DNA from 2 places in the Rhizobium sp. BR 249 genome. Region 2 is predicted to be linked to the other one. Evidence: predicted binding sites of a transcription regulator. Region 2 holds the regulator's gene; the other holds the start of a gene.
The links. Region 2 encodes LexA, which represses DNA repair genes until DNA is damaged. Its sites were predicted from a motif close to TGTTCNNNNTGTGTTCNG; they were not measured.
Positions count from the first base shown of each region.

Region 1: a site for LexA is predicted at 4,195-4,212, ahead of QD408_RS01185 (YifB family Mg chelatase-like AAA ATPase). Genes of this name have one in related genera too.

Region 1 covers NZ_JARWKX010000001.1:239,722-247,368, forward strand. The annotation lists gene QD408_RS01170 (LysE family translocator) at 1-244, shown strand, start outside; gene cysK (cysteine synthase A) at 387-1,349, shown strand; gene QD408_RS01180 (hypothetical protein) at 1,559-2,368, opposite strand; gene QD408_RS01185 (YifB family Mg chelatase-like AAA ATPase) at 2,560-4,092, opposite strand; gene gshB (glutathione synthase) at 4,274-5,221, opposite strand; gene QD408_RS01195 (ABC transporter permease) at 5,327-6,349, opposite strand; gene QD408_RS01200 (sugar ABC transporter ATP-binding protein) at 6,333-7,647, opposite strand, start outside.
Region 2 covers NZ_JARWKX010000022.1:34,629-42,275, reverse strand. The annotation lists gene gltA (citrate synthase) at 1-536, opposite strand, end outside; gene QD408_RS20040 (ComEC/Rec2 family competence protein) at 828-3,251, shown strand; gene lexA (transcriptional repressor LexA) at 3,232-3,951, opposite strand; gene QD408_RS20030 (VOC family protein) at 4,150-5,043, shown strand; gene kdsA (3-deoxy-8-phosphooctulonate synthase) at 5,040-5,885, shown strand; gene eno (phosphopyruvate hydratase) at 6,026-7,300, shown strand; gene QD408_RS20015 (FtsB family cell division protein) at 7,441-7,647, shown strand, end outside.

The DNA of each region.
Region 1 (7,647 bases), on a different contig from region 2:
GATGCTCTTTTACGTCGCCCTGGCGCCGACGCTGATCGATATCGGCAATATCGGGCTCGGCGATTATGCGATGCTGCTTGCCGCGACCTTCGTGGTGCTGATCGTCGTGCTCGTGCCCTATATGCTGCTTGCCTCACGCGCCCGCACGATGCTCAAGAAGCCGCGCGCCTTGCAGGCGCTGAACCGGGTGGCGGCCGGCATCCTCGCCGGCACGGCCGCCTTCATCGCCACGCGGGCGGCCTGAAATAAACATTCGGCAAGAAACGGTTTTCAAAGGTTTTTTTCTCCGCAGCCCGCGCCCCTGACGTGAACGCGGTCTGGCCTCATTCGGCTTTTGACCCTATTCTCCTCCCGATTTCAGAACCGTATTGCAAAGGGAGAGCACCATGTCGCACAAGCCCGGCCGCGGCCGCATCTATTCCTCGATCACCGAAACCATCGGCAACACGCCGCTCGTGCGCTTCGACAAGCTGGCGCGGGAAAAGGGCGTCGTGGCAAACCTGATCGGCAAGCTCGAATTCTTCAACCCGATCGCTTCCGTGAAAGACCGCATCGGCGTGGCGATGATAGAAAGCCTCGAAGCACAGGGCAAGATCACGCCTGGCAAAACGGTGCTGATCGAGCCGACGTCGGGCAATACGGGCATCGCACTCGCCTTCGCAGCCGCCGCCAAGGGCTACCGACTGATCCTCACCATGCCGGAGACGATGTCGGTCGAGCGCCGTAAGATGCTGGTGCTGCTCGGCGCCGAACTGGTGCTGACCGAAGGCCCGAAGGGCATGAAGGGCGCCATCGCCAAGGCCGAAGAGCTGGCCGCCTCCCTTCCCGACGCGATCATCCCGCAGCAGTTCGAAAATCCCGCGAACCCCGAGATCCACCGCCAGACGACGGCCGAGGAAATCTGGAACGATACGGACGGCACCGTCGATATCGTCGTCTCCGGCATCGGCACCGGCGGCACGATCACCGGCGTCGGCCAGGTGCTGAAAAGCCGCAAACCCGAGATCCAGATCATCGCCGTCGAGCCTGCCGATTCACCCATCCTCTCCGGCGGCAACCCCGGCCCGCACAAGATCCAGGGTATCGGCGCCGGCTTCGCGCCGAAGATCCTCGACACCGGCATCTATGACGAAGTCGTCACCGTGACCAATGACGAAGCCTTTCAGCAGGCGCGCCTCATCGCACGGCTCGAAGGCGTGCCGGTGGGGATTTCCTCGGGTGCGGCGCTAACGGCTGCGATCAAGGTCGGCAGCCGGCCGGAGAATGCAGGGAAGAATATCGTCATCATCATCCCGTCCTTTGCGGAGCGGTATTTGTCGACCGCGCTGTTTGAGGGGCTGGGGAACTGAGGCGGGATGCTGGCTGGGAATGGTCCCGGTCATTCATCTTTCCAGATATCGGGGCGCTTCGGCGCCCCGTCTTGTTGGGCCGCGGCGGTCAGGCGCTCATCGCATACGAAATCACCTATCGTAACTTGTTTTCTTGTGCGATCTGCTCCTCTTGGCTACTGCTTCGCATTGGCGTCGTGGATTGAAAGCCCCTCTACCGGTCACTCGGGCTATTTACCAAGGAGTCGCTGAAAGCCACCAAACTTCAGCACATCAAGGAAGTGCTTGAAGGTCGCAGTGCCGTTCTCGACGGACGTTATATGCATGTGCACCTTGTCGCCCTCGCTTCGATCTTCGCCAAGGTAAAACTGGCGAGGAAAGCTACGAGCACCTGTCATATCTACGAAGATCGAGAGCCCAAACAATTCGATAACGAAGCCATCGTCGTGCCCCGCCGGATGAGGTCTACCTATCTCCGTAACATCAATGCTCAATGAGCCGTCAGTCATCCAGTGCCGATAATACCCGAGGATCATTACACCAGTAGGATCACGACCGAACCTCCCCAGTGCATGAATGCTCGCTTCAAGCAGGGCATGACGATATGGATCGAGAGCAATTTTTGGGTGTCGCGGAGAGATAACGAACCGGTATATGCAGATCAGGATAGCCAGCCGCAGCTTTGCTGCATCAAAGGGCAACCAAATTCCTCGGTATTTTTCGGAGGGCGGCTCTTGCAGCTGTCGGTAATGGCACCCAATCCACGCCTCCACAAACTTGATTAATGCCGCGTCATATGGCCCCAGTGCTCTGTCGCAATCCGAGCACAATATACCGGGATCGAAGAAGAGAGTATTGCGCTCTCTATCGTTTTCTCGATGGTTCACATCGAGAAAGTGAAATGCAGGATTTCTCGGGTCATCGGTAACGAACTTGCGCAAGCCGTTTGGAAACAAATGAGCGTCGCAAAGCTTCTTTACTTCACCACACAGGTGGCAGGCAGCCACGACTTTGACAGGTTTATTTCGTCTCTGAGCCAAAAGTTGACAACCTAATATTTATTGGCGCCTAGCAATGCCGCCACCGCTTAATCATGCGAACCCTGCTCCGACTGATCGACGCGTAAGATTGACAATCACTCGCATTGCTGGCGGCGCCAGCAACGGGCACTCTCTCGGCAGCGCTGAAAACTTCAGGCCTTGGCGGGTAGGCGCTTCAGCGCCGCTTTCTCTCACGCCGCAGCCGTCAATCTCTCTCCTGCAATACGATAGGAGATCGCCTCAGCCAAATGCATACGGCCAACCGTCGGCTTATCATCAAGATCGGCAAGCGTGCGGGCGACCTTGAGGACGCGGTGGTAGCCGCGGGCGGAGAATTTCATTTTCTCGGCGGCGTCGCGCAGCAGTTGCAGGCCGCCGGCGTCGGGTTCGGCGAGTTTTTCGATCATCGCAGTGGAGCAGCGGGCGTTGGTGCCGATGCCCTTTGCACCGGCGCTTTCGAAGCGCTCCTGCTGGACTTCGCGGGCGCGGGCGACGCGGCGGGCGACGTCGGCGCTGGCTTCGGCCGCCATCGGGCGGATGAGATCGGCGGCGGAGACGGCGGGCACGTCGATGCGGATATCGATGCGGTCCATCAGCGGGCCGGAGATACGGGCCTGGTAATCGCTCATGCAGCGCGGGCCGCGGGCGCAGGTATGGCCGGGCTCGCCCGCCATGCCGCAGCGGCAGGGGTTCATCGCCGCGATCAGCTGGAATTTGGCGGGATAGGAGACGCGGTGATTGGCCCGCGCGATGACGCATTCCCCGCCTTCGAGCGGCTGGCGCAGCGCATCGAGCGCCTGCGGCGTGAATTCGGGAAACTCATCGAGGAAAAGCACGCCATGATGAGCAAGCGAAGCCTCGCCCGGACGGGCGCGCAACCCGCCGCCGACAAGGGCAGCCATGGTGGCGGAATGATGCGGGGTGCGGAAGGGACGGCGGTCGGAAAGCTTGCCGCCGGTGAGCTGGCCGGCGATGGAATGGACCATCGAAACTTCCAGCAACTCGGCGGGCGAAAGCGGCGGCAGGATCGATGGCAACCGGGATGCCAGCATCGACTTGCCGGAACCGGGAGGACCGACCATCAGAAGATTATGACCGCCGGCGGCCGCGACTTCGAGGGCGCGCTTGGCGCTTTCCTGGCCCTTGATCTCGGCAAGATCAGGCAGGTTGGCGGCATTGGCGCGGATCGACGGCTCCGGCCTAGACAGTACCTGCGTGCCGCGGAAATGATTGGCAAGGGCGATCAGGCTGCGGGGCGCGAGAATATCGACATCGGCACCCGCCCAGGCGGCTTCCGCGCCGCTTTCGGCCGGGCAGATCAGCCCCTTGCCGAGCGCATTGGCGCCGATGGCGGCCGGCAGCGCGCCAGCAATGGCGGCGATCGTTCCATCGAGATTGAGCTCGCCGACGACGACAAAATCCGACAGCGCATCGGCGGGTATGGCGCCGAGGGCCGCCATCAGCGCGAGTGCGATCGGGAGATCGAAATGCGAGCCCTCTTTCGGCAAATCGGCGGGCGCCAGATTGACGGTCACCCGCTTGGCCGGCAGCGCCAGGCCGGAGGCGTGAAGGGCGGCCTGCACGCGCTCGCGGCTTTCGGCCACCGCCTTGTCGGGCAGGCCAACGATCTGCATTCCCACCTTGCCGGGCGCGATCATGACCTGGACCTCGACCGGCACGCCTTCGATACCCTGAAATGCGACCGTACTGACGCGCGCGACCATCCGCCTACCCCTTGCCCCTGCAAACTTTTACTTACCGCCCTGCGGCCTTAAGGCCAGCGGTTGCAATCTTGCATGGAAAATGGAATAAAACAAGAACGATAAAAGAACATATTCGGAGCAGTCGCCGTGACGCGGTTGTATCCGGCCACGGCAGCGAAGCGGGCGGGTAAAGGCCGCGATCTCAGCCGCGCTTGCGCTCGATCGCATCCCAAAGCAAGGCTGCGATATCGGCGCCGCCGAACTTCCTGACCTCGCGGATACCCGTCGGCGAAGTGACGTTGATCTCGGTCATGTAATCGCCGATCACATCGATGCCGACGAGCAGGAAGCCGCGCTCGCGCAACGCCGGGCCGATGCGGGCGCAGATCTCCTTTTCGCGCGGCGTCAGCTCGGTCGCCTCGGCGCGGCCGCCGACATGCATGTTGGAGCGGCTGTCGTGCTCGGCCGGTACGCGGTTGATCGCGCCGGCGAATTCGCCGTCGACCAGGATGATGCGCTTGTCGCCCTTGCGCACGTCGGGCAGATATTGCTGGGCGATGAAGGGCTCGCGGAAGAGCTGGCCGAACATTTCGAGCAGCGAGGAAAGGTTGCGGTCGTCGCGGGTCGAGTGGAAGACGCCGGCGCCGCCATTGCCGTAAAGCGGCTTCAGGATGATATCGCCCATCTCGTCGCGGAAGCGGCGGATTTCGGCCGGGTCCTTGGTGATCAGCGTCTTCGGCATCAGGTCGGAAAATTCGGTGACGAAGATCTTCTCCGGCGAATTGCGCACCCAGGCCGGATCGTTGACGACGAGCGTCTTCGGGTGGATGCGCTCGAGCAGATGCGTCGAGGTGATATAGGCCATGTCGAAGGGCGGATCCTGGCGCAGCAGCACGACATCCATGGTCGAGAGATCGACGCGCTCCGGCGCGCCAAGCTCGAAGTGATCGCCCTTGACGTCGCGCAGCACCATCGGCTCGACGGTGGCAAAGAGCTTGCCGTCACGGAAGCTCAGCCGCTCGGGCGTATAGTGGAACAGCCTGTAGCCGCGCGCCTGGGCTTCCAGGCTCATGGCGAAGGTGGAATCGCCTGCGATATTAATGCCGGCGACATGGTCCATCTGGACCGCTACATTGGTGATCTTGGCCATTTCCGTCCCTCGCTGAATGCCGGACAGATGTAGGTCGGCGAGATATCAAACGCAACGGCCAATCGGGGCTTCCGATCGGCCGTTATCCATGCTCGCATCTGCGGATCAACGCGTTTCGAGGATGCGCATCAGCCGGCCGCGATAGCTGTCGAGAATGACGGCGAGCACGATGACCGCACCTATGACGATCGGCTTGATGTTGTCGTCGGCACCGAGCAGCTGCAATCCCGTCGACAGCACCTGCAGAATGCAGGCACCCACCAGCGTGCCGATGATCGAGCCCTTGCCGCCGGAGAGGCTGGTGCCGCCGATGATGACGGCGGCGATGGCATTCAGCTCGTAGCCGATGCCGGCGACCGGGCTGCCGACATTGAGGCGGAGCAGATAGACCATGGCTGCGATGCCGGCGGTCAAGCCGGAGATCGTGAAGACCGCGATCTTGTATTTTTTCGGCGCATGGCCTGACAGCCGCACGGCCTCTTCATTGGTGCCGATCGCGAAGACGAAACGGCCGAAGACGGTATAGCGCAGCACGAACCAGCCGATGAGGACGACGACGATGGCAATCAGGAAGATCGAGGGGAAGATGCCCCAGAAGATCAGGTTGCCGAAATCGACGAAAGGCTGCGGCAGGCCGGTGATCGTGGAGTTATCGCTGACCACGCGCGCCAGGCCGCTCGCGACGTTCAGCATGCCGAGAGTGACGATGAAGGACGGCAGCTTCCACTTCTCGCAGATCCAGCCGTTGATGGCGCCAAGGGCGGCACCCGTGCCCATCGACGCGAGGCAGGCGAGAACGATTGCCTGCCATGGCGAAAGCGCCGGATTGATCATGATCGTCGCGCCGATCACCGTGCAAAGGGCAAGCAGCGAGCCGACCGAAAGATCGATGCCGCCGACGAGGATGACGAAGGTCATGCCGGCGGCAAGCACGGTGTTGATGGCGATCTGCACGAAGATCTTCAGAAAGTTCTCCGGCGTGGCGAAATAGGGCGCCGTCGCCGAGAAAAACGCCAGGATCAGGATGAGGGCAATGGCGACGCCCGCTTCCTTCATCGAGATGCGGATGAGCTTGTCCCAGAAGCCCATCTCTTTCGCCTCGGTCTGTTTTTCAATGCTGGCGGACACGGCTGTACTCCTTGTAGGCGAGCGAAAGGATCCTGCTCTCGTCGAAATCTTCCCGGACTATTTCACCTGATATCTTGCCGTCGGAGAAGACGATGATGCGATGGCAGATGCCGATGAGCTCCGGCAGATCGGAAGACACGACGAGGACACCCTTGCCCTCGGCCGCGAACTTCCACAGAAGCTCATAGATCTCGGCCTTGGCGCCGACGTCGATGCCGCGGGTGGGTTCATCGAAAATCAGGACCTTGGGACCGCGAAACAGCCATTTGGCGATGACGACCTTCTGCTGGTTGCCGCCGGAAAACGTCCTGACGGCCTGGCGGATGGACGGGGTCTTGATCCTGAGCTCGCGCACCAGGCGCTCGGCGTGACCATCCTCCGCCTTGCCGCTGATCAGGCCATTGCGGGAGATCTTGGCGAGATCGGTGATGGTGGCGTTTTCGGCGCAGCTCATGTCGAGCATCAGGCCCTGCATCTTGCGGTCTTCGGTCGCGAGACACAGCCCGGCCGCAACGGCATCCTTGGGCGAATTGATCTCGACCGGTTCGCCGTTCAGGCGGATTTCGCCGGCTGCCTTGGCGTCCGCGCCGAATATGGCGCGAACCGCCTCCGTCCGGCCGCTGCCGACGAGGCCGGCAATGCCGACGATTTCTCCCTTTGCCACGGAGAAGGACAGTTCCGGGCTGTTGCGCGTCACCTTCAGGCGGGAAACGCCGAGCGCCTCGCCGGATACGGCGCTGTCGCTGCGGAAGACGCCGTGATCGGAAAGCTTACGGCCGACCATGAGCTCGACGATGTCAGGGATGGCAAGTCCCGACAGCGGGCGGGTGATCACGTGCTGGCCGTCGCGCAGCACCGTCACATCGTCGCCGACTTCGAAGATCTCCTCCAGCCGGTGGGAGATGTAGAGCGTGGTGACGCCTCGGTTCTTCAGGCGCTTGAGAATTTCGAAGAGGCGGTCGACCTCCTTGGAGGTCAGGGTTGCCGTCGGTTCATCGAGAACGAGAAGCTTGCTTTCGTAGCAAAGCGCCTTGGCGATCTCGACGAGCTGAAGCTGCGCGACGCTGAGGCGGCTCGCCAGCGTCGTCGGCGCGACATCGAGGCCAACCTCTTCCAGGAGTTCGGAGGCCCTCTTGTTCATCGCCTTGTAGTTCACCAGTCCATATCGGCGCGGCAGATGCTCGAAGAGCAGGTTTTCCGCGACCGTCAGGTTGGAAAGCGGATGCAGCTCCTGGTGAATGACGCGGATGCCGGCCCTGAACGCCTCCAGGGGCGAGGACGGATGATATTGCTCGCCA
Region 2 (7,647 bases):
TATTTGTAGGCCATGGCGGCAAGCGTCGGCATCTTGGCGATCATGCGCAGGCTGGCGACCATGCGTTGGTGCGGATCGGTGATGTCTGTGGAGTCATGATAGAAGGCCGACAGTGCGCCGACGCAGCCGCACATGACGGCCATCGGATGCGCATCGCGGCGGAAGCCGGTGAAGAAGCGGCTCATCTGCTCATGCACCATGGTGTGGTGCGTGACGCGATAATCGAAATCCTTCTTCTGCGCGGCCGTCGGCAGTTCGCCGTAGAGAAGCAGGTAGCAGACTTCCAGGAAGTCGCCGTGTTCGGCGAGCTGCTCGATCGGATAGCCGCGGTGCAGCAGGACACCTTCGTCGCCGTCGATGTAGGTGATCTTCGATTCACAGGATGCGGTCGAGGTGAAACCCGGATCGTACGTGAAGGAGGCGGTGTTCTTGTAGAGTGCACCGATATCGATGACGCTGGGGCCGATCGTGCCGCTTTTAACGGCCAGGTCGACTGATTTGTCACCGATTTTTATTGTAGCGCTTTGATCCGTCATGCTGATCCTCCGAAATGTCGGTAGCGCCATAAAAGCGCCATAGGGGTTAAGCGTCCTCATCGATAGCTATATGATCGCGAAGCTAATGCCAAGTTACCGTGATGGCATTTTGTGCATTGCGGCATCACCTTTTAGGCACTGCAGCGATGAGCGGCGTGCATAGCGGAAGCCGATGATTCGACTGGTCTTTTGGTGTTCGCGATTTTCCCTCGTATTTCAATCGATTATCCTTGCAGGATTTGATGGGAGGCTGCATTCTGGCTGCCTTGGCGGGTGGTTTTCGGGCGGTGCATGCAGGGGTTGAGGACAGTCGAATTGCGGCCGGAAACAGGCGCTGGAGCCGCCGATGCCTCGGGTTTTGCGCCATCTGCGGTGCGGCCGGCAAGGACGCAGTCGGCGACGCCATTGCGCCATCGGCTGCCGGGCGCGGCTCGACGAGCGTTGCGTGCCGGCCTCCGCATGTTGGGCGAAGAGGCGGACCACGGAGGACTACTGCTGTTCTCACCGGTCTTCCTCGGCTCGGGAGCCGCCTTCTGGTTTCTCGCGGCATCGGATTTTCCGATTGTTACGTCGCTGATCTGCCTGTCGGTGCTGATGGTCGCCATCCCCGTCATCGGCAGCGGCAGGACGGTCTTGCGGGCAACGCTGCTGGCGCTCGCACTTGTGGTCTGCGGCATGCTTTCGGCGCAGTTCGAGACCTGGCGAGCCTCGACCGTAATTCTTGATTCCGCCGTGACGACGACGATAACCGGCCGTGTCGAGCGGCGTGAGGGCGACGATCGCGGGCGATGGCGCTACATTCTTGCCGTCACCGCCACCGAGGCGCCAACGCTGAAACGGCCGCCGGAGCGTGTCACGGCGATCGCCCGCGGAGCGGACGCTTCTTTCGAGATCGGCGACATCATTACCGGCAGGGCGCGGCTGACGCCGCCGGCAGGGCCGGCGCTTCCCGAACTCAACGATTTCTCCTTCGGCGCCTATTTCGACGGCATCGGCGCAAACGGCTACTTCTATGGTGCACCCGACAAGGTCGATGTGCAGGCGGGGCCGCAGGCCGCGGCATCGACATCGGAAGCGCTGCTCGAATGGCTCTACCGGCTGCGCAGTGGCATCGGTGATCGCATAAGATCGGTCCTGCCCGGCGACACCGGTGCGTTTGCGGCCGCCCTCGTGACCGACGAGCGGCGCGCCATCTCGAATGAGACGACGGAGGCGCTGCGCCAGTCCGGACTTGCCCATATCATCGCCATATCGGGTCTCAACATGGCGTTGTCTGCCGGCATCTTCTTCGTCGGCTTTCGAATGCTGCTCAGCCTCTTTCCCGGTATCGCCCAGGCCTATCCAACGAAGAAGATCGCCGCCGGCGGCGCGCTGCTCGCCGTTACCGCCTATTTTCTGATCTCCGGCTTCGCCGTCTCGGCCGAACGCGCCTTCATCATGATGGCCGTCATGCTGATCGCCGTCTTCTTCGACCGGCCGTCGATCAGCCTGCGCAATGTCGCGCTGTCCGCGCTGGTCATCATTGCCATCTCACCGTCCGAGGTATTGGGTCCGAGCTTCCAGATGTCCTTTGCCGCGACGCTGGCGCTGGTATCGGGTTATCAGCTCTGGAAGGATCGGCGCGTCCGTGAAAATGCCTTTCTGAAACTGCCGATCGTTCGGCCCTTCGTTGCGGTCGGAGGCTTCTTTGCCGGCGTCTTCCTAACTTCGTTGATCGGCGGCTTTTCGACCGCGCTCTTTTCGATCGAGCATTTTCATCGCCTGACGGCTTACGGCTTGCCGGCAAACCTCGCGACGATACCCATCATCTCCTTCATCGTCATGCCCGCCGGCCTGTTGGCAATGCTGCTCATGCCTTTCGGTCTGGACGCACTGCCCTGGAAGGTGGTCGGATTTGGCCTCGACCTGGTGATCGCGGTCGCAAAGACGGTTTCCGGCTGGGGTGGCGGCATCGGGATCGGCCGTTTGCCCGGCTGGTACTTCGCTGTTGCCGTTGCCGGCTTCCTGCTCATGACGCTCTTGCGCACGCGCCTGCGCCGTATCGGCACCGCCGTCATGACGGCTTCGACGCTCGTTTTGCTTGTTCTTCCATCCGCCCACTCGCCGGACCTTGTCATTTCGGAGGATGGCGGTCTTGTCGGGATCGTTGAGGCCGCAGCCATGGCCTCCACTCGCGAAAGGCCGCCGAATTTCATTTTCGATCAGTGGCAGAGAGCGCTGGTCCTGCCGACCCATCATTCGCCGAAGATGCTGGATGGCCCCGCTATCCCCGAGGCAGACGATCGGCGTCTGCAGCTTTCCCCGGATCAGCGGGAGGAAGCGAGGAGCGCGATGCAGGCGGCCGCGGCAAACGGCGAGGCCAACCGCTTTTCCTGCGTTAAGAAGGCCTGGTGCATATCGCGGCTGGCAAATGGAAAAGTCGTAACCGTCATCGACAACGCCGCCTATCTCGGCCCGGCCTGCGATGTGGGCAATATCGTCGTGACGCCGGTGCGGCTGCGGTTCGACCGCTGCCGTTCACGCGCGACGCTCTTCACTGGCGAGACGCTGCGCCGGACCGGTTCCGTCGAGTTGCGCTTTACGGATGACGGTCCGCAGACCGTCACCGCATTCAGCACGCTGTCGCGGCCGTGGATGCGCCATCGCGCTTATGATTGGCGCAGCGGGAGTTTTGCCGAATCCAGCCCGCCCGGTGTCAATGATAGCGGCGAATGAGGCCGACGAGCTTGCCCTGAACCTTGACGCGATCCGGCCCGAAGATACGGGTTTCGTAAGCCGGGTTGGCCGCTTCGAGCGCGATGGAAGCGCCTTTGCGGCGGAAGCGTTTGAGCGTCGCTTCCTCGTCGTCGACGAGGGCCACGACGATGTCGCCAGGGCTGGCGGTGCTCCCATTGCGAATGATCACGGTGTCGCCATCGAAGATACCGGCGTCGATCATCGAATCGCCTTTGACCTCCAGCGCATAGTGTTCACCATTGCCGAGCATATCGGCCGGAACCACGATGTCGTGGGTGTTGTTCTGGATCGCCGAGATCGGAACGCCGGCGGCGATGCGGCCCATGACGGGCACGGAGACCGAGTTGCCGTTGTCGGCGACGGGCTTTGCAGGAGCGGGAGCGGCGACCGGCTGGGGCTTGCCGAGGCTGCCTTCGATGACGCTCGGCGAAAAACCGCGCCGGGGCTGGATGCTGGGGCTGTAGGCCTCCGGAAGCTTGATCACTTCGAGGGCGCGGGCGCGGTTCGGTAGGCGGCGAATGAAGCCACGCTCCTCGAGCGCCGTGATCAAGCGGTGAATGCCGGATTTCGAGGCGAGATCCAAGGCATCCTTCATCTCGTCGAAAGACGGTGGAACGCCGGATTCCTTCATGCGCTCATGAATGAAAAGGAGTAGCTCCTGTTGTTTGCGCGTGAGCATCGACGTCAGACCCCGTGATTGAAACAAATCCAGAACAGACACTATATGTTCCATATGTGTTCCGCAAGTAGCTAAATTTCCGTAAAACTTCCCATCAACTCGTTGCGATTTTTATTTTCATTTGCGGGATTTGGCAGGCAAGTCTTGAATTGAGAGTGCGCTGTCGCACATCTCTTGCCATTTCAGGGAGAGGAACCGATGAACGAGCATGCCAAGCCGCACCCGCTGGATCATGTCGTGCTGCCGGTCGTCAATATCGATCTTGCGCGCGAGAGGCTCGGCAAGCTCGGTTTCACCGTTGCCGCCGATGCGCGCCATCCCTTTGGAACGGAAAATGCCTGCGTCTTCTTCGCCGACAAAACCTATCTGGAGCCGCTCGGCGTTGCGAGCGTCGAGGAGAGCGAGGCATCGGCGCGGAAAGGCAATGTCTTCACCGCCCGCAACCAGGCTTTCCGCTTCCGCTGCGGCGAGGAGGGGCTTTCGGCAATCGTCTTCGCCACCGAGAATTCCACCCTCGATCATAAGAAGTTCGCCACCAGGGGATCGAGCGCCGGCGAGATGTTGGAGTTCAGCCGGCCGATGAAGATGCCGGATGGTTCGGAGAGCGTCGGCAGCTTCAAATTGGCCTTTGCGGGCGATCTGCGCGCGCCCGATCTCTTCCTGTTCACCTGTCAGCGCATCAACCCGCTGCCGGCCGATCGTGGTGCGCTGGAGAAACATGCCAATGGCGTCACGGGAATTGCCGAGGTGGCGCTTTCAGCCCCGGAACCAGCGGCCTTCGGCGCCTTCGTCAGCCTTGCCGCGGCGCAATCGGCAGTCGAGAAAACCGGTTTCGGCGTCAATATCGCGGCATCGAATGCGAGAATCAGCCTGATGACGCCGGAAGGGCTTGAGGCCTATTTCGAGATCGCCGTCTCATCCGCCGAGCGCGGCCTGCGGGGCCGGGCAATCCTCTTCAATGTCGCCGATCTTGCCGTGACAGAAGCGCATTTGGCTGCTAACGGGGTGACCTACACGCGCAAGAACAATCGCATTCTGGTGAAGCCCGCGCCCGGTCAGGGCACGCTCTTCGCCTTCGAGGAACCACGATGAGCTCCAATACCAATTCCGAAGTCAAGGTTGGCGAAGGCAACGGCCAGGTCACCTTTTCCAATACCGGCCGCCTGTCCTTGATCGCCGGCCCCTGCCAGATGGAGAGCCGGGATCATGCTTTCATGATGGCCGGCGCGCTGAAGGAGCTTTGCGCAAAGCTCGGCATCGGCCTCATCTACAAGAGCTCCTTCGACAAGGCGAACCGCACGTCGCTTTCGGCAGAACGCGGCATCGGGCTTGAGAAGGGCATGGAGATCTTTGCCGACCTGAAGAAGGAATTCGGTTTTCCGGTCCTGACCGACGTCCATACCGCCGAGCAATGCGACGAGGTCGCAAAGGTGGTCGATGTTCTGCAGATCCCGGCCTTCCTCTGCCGCCAGACCGACCTTCTCATCGCCGCCGCCAAGACCGGCCGCGCCGTCAACGTCAAGAAGGGCCAGTTCCTTGCGCCCTGGGATATGAAGAACGTCCTGAAGAAGCTCAATGCCAGCGGCAATCCGAACGTGCTGCTGTGCGAGCGCGGCGCTTCCTTCGGCTACAATACGCTGGTCTCCGACATGCGCTCGCTGCCGATCATGGCAGCGATGGGTGCGCCTGTGATTTTCGACGCGACCCATTCCGTGGCGCAGCCGGGCGGGCAGGGCGAATCCTCCGGCGGTCAACGGGAGTTCGTCGAAACGCTGGCGCGCGCCGCAGTCGCCACCGGCATTGCTGGCGTCTTCCTCGAAACCCATCAGGACCCGGACAATGCGCCTTCCGACGGCCCGAACATGGTCTATCTCAAGGATATGCCGCGGCTTCTCGAAAAGCTGCTGGCCTTCGACGCGGTCGCCAAGGGCTGACAGTCAAAAGCCTGACACGAACGTGCTGTAGCGACGACTGGATATGGACATGGAAGGGATCGCAAAGTGCCATTGTAATTTGCGCACCTTCGATTAAGACGGTTTCGAACCCCTATCACCCACCCGAGCAGGAAGAACCCATGACTGCAATCACCGATATCATTGCCCGCGAGATTCTCGATAGCCGTGGCAACCCCACCGTCGAAGTCGATGTCTATCTCGAAGACGGCAGCATGGGCCGCGCGGCTGTACCCTCGGGCGCTTCGACCGGCGCGCATGAGGCGGTCGAGCTGCGCGACGGCGGCAAGCGCTACCTCGGCAAGGGCGTCCAGAAGGCGGTCGAGGCCGCCAACACCGAGATCTTCGACGCGATCGGCGGCATCGACGCCGAAAATCAGATCCAGATCGACAACATCATGATCGAGCTCGACGGCACGCCGAACAAGTCGCGCCTCGGCGCCAACGCCATTCTCGGCGTCTCGCTTGCAGTCGCCAAGGCCGCCGCTCAGGCTTCCGGCCTGCCGCTCTACCGTTACGTCGGCGGCGCTTCCGCAAGCCTGCTGCCGGTGCCGATGATGAACATCATCAACGGCGGCGCCCATGCCGACAATCCGATCGACTTCCAGGAGTTCATGATCCTGCCGGTCGGCGCCGATACGATCGCCGAAGCCGTGCGCATGGGCTCGGAAGTCTTCCACACGCTCCGCAAGGAACTCGCGGCACAGGGCCACAACACCAATGTCGGCGATGAAGGCGGTTTCGCACCGGGCCTGAAGAGCGCTTCCGAAGCCCTCGATTTCATCATGAAGTCGGTCGAGAAAGCCGGCTACAGGCCGGGCGAGGACATCTACCTCGGCCTCGATTGCGCCTCGACGGAATTCTTCAAGGACGGCAAATACGTTCTCGAAGGTGAAGGCCGCACGCTCGAGCCCGGCGCCATGGCCGAATACCTGGCCGAACTCGCCGCCAAGTACCCGATCATCTCGATCGAAGACGGCATGGCCGAAGACGACTGGGACGGCTGGAAGACGCTGACCGACCTGATCGGCAAGAAGACCCAGCTGGTCGGCGACGATCTCTTCGTCACCAACTCCGCCCGTCTTCGCGACGGCATCCGCATGGGCGTCGCCAACTCGATCCTCGTCAAGGTCAACCAGATCGGCTCGCTGACGGAAACGCTCGACGCGGTCAATACGGCGCACAAGGCTGCCTACACCGCCGTCATGTCGCATCGCTCCGGCGAAACGGAAGATTCGACCATTGCCGATCTCGCGGTCGCCACCAACTGCGGCCAGATCAAGACCGGCTCGCTGTCGCGTTCCGACCGTCTTGCCAAGTACAATCAGCTGATCCGCATCGAAGAAGGCCTCGGCCCCCAGGCCCAGTATGCCGGCCGCTCGATCATCCGCGGCTGATCGGAACTGATTTTTAACGGCTTGACCCGCGCCCTTTTCCGGGCGCGGGTTTTTTGTTGCCTGCTTTTTAGAGTCAACGAACGGTTAATCTCTGCGCGCTAGATTGAACGAATTGGTAATGCGTTCAAGAGCATGCGTGTATGTGGACAAAGCATCATAAGAAGAGAAGAATCGGTCGCTTCGTCATTCCGGCCATGACGGTCGCCTTCCTTTCCTACTTCGGTTATCATTGCATCCATGGCGACTATGGGCTGCGCGCAACGGAGACGTTCGAGCGCCAGCGCGTTGAGCGCGAAAAAGAGCTTGCAGTCTTGAAGGCGAAGCGCGAACATCTGGAAAGTCAGGTT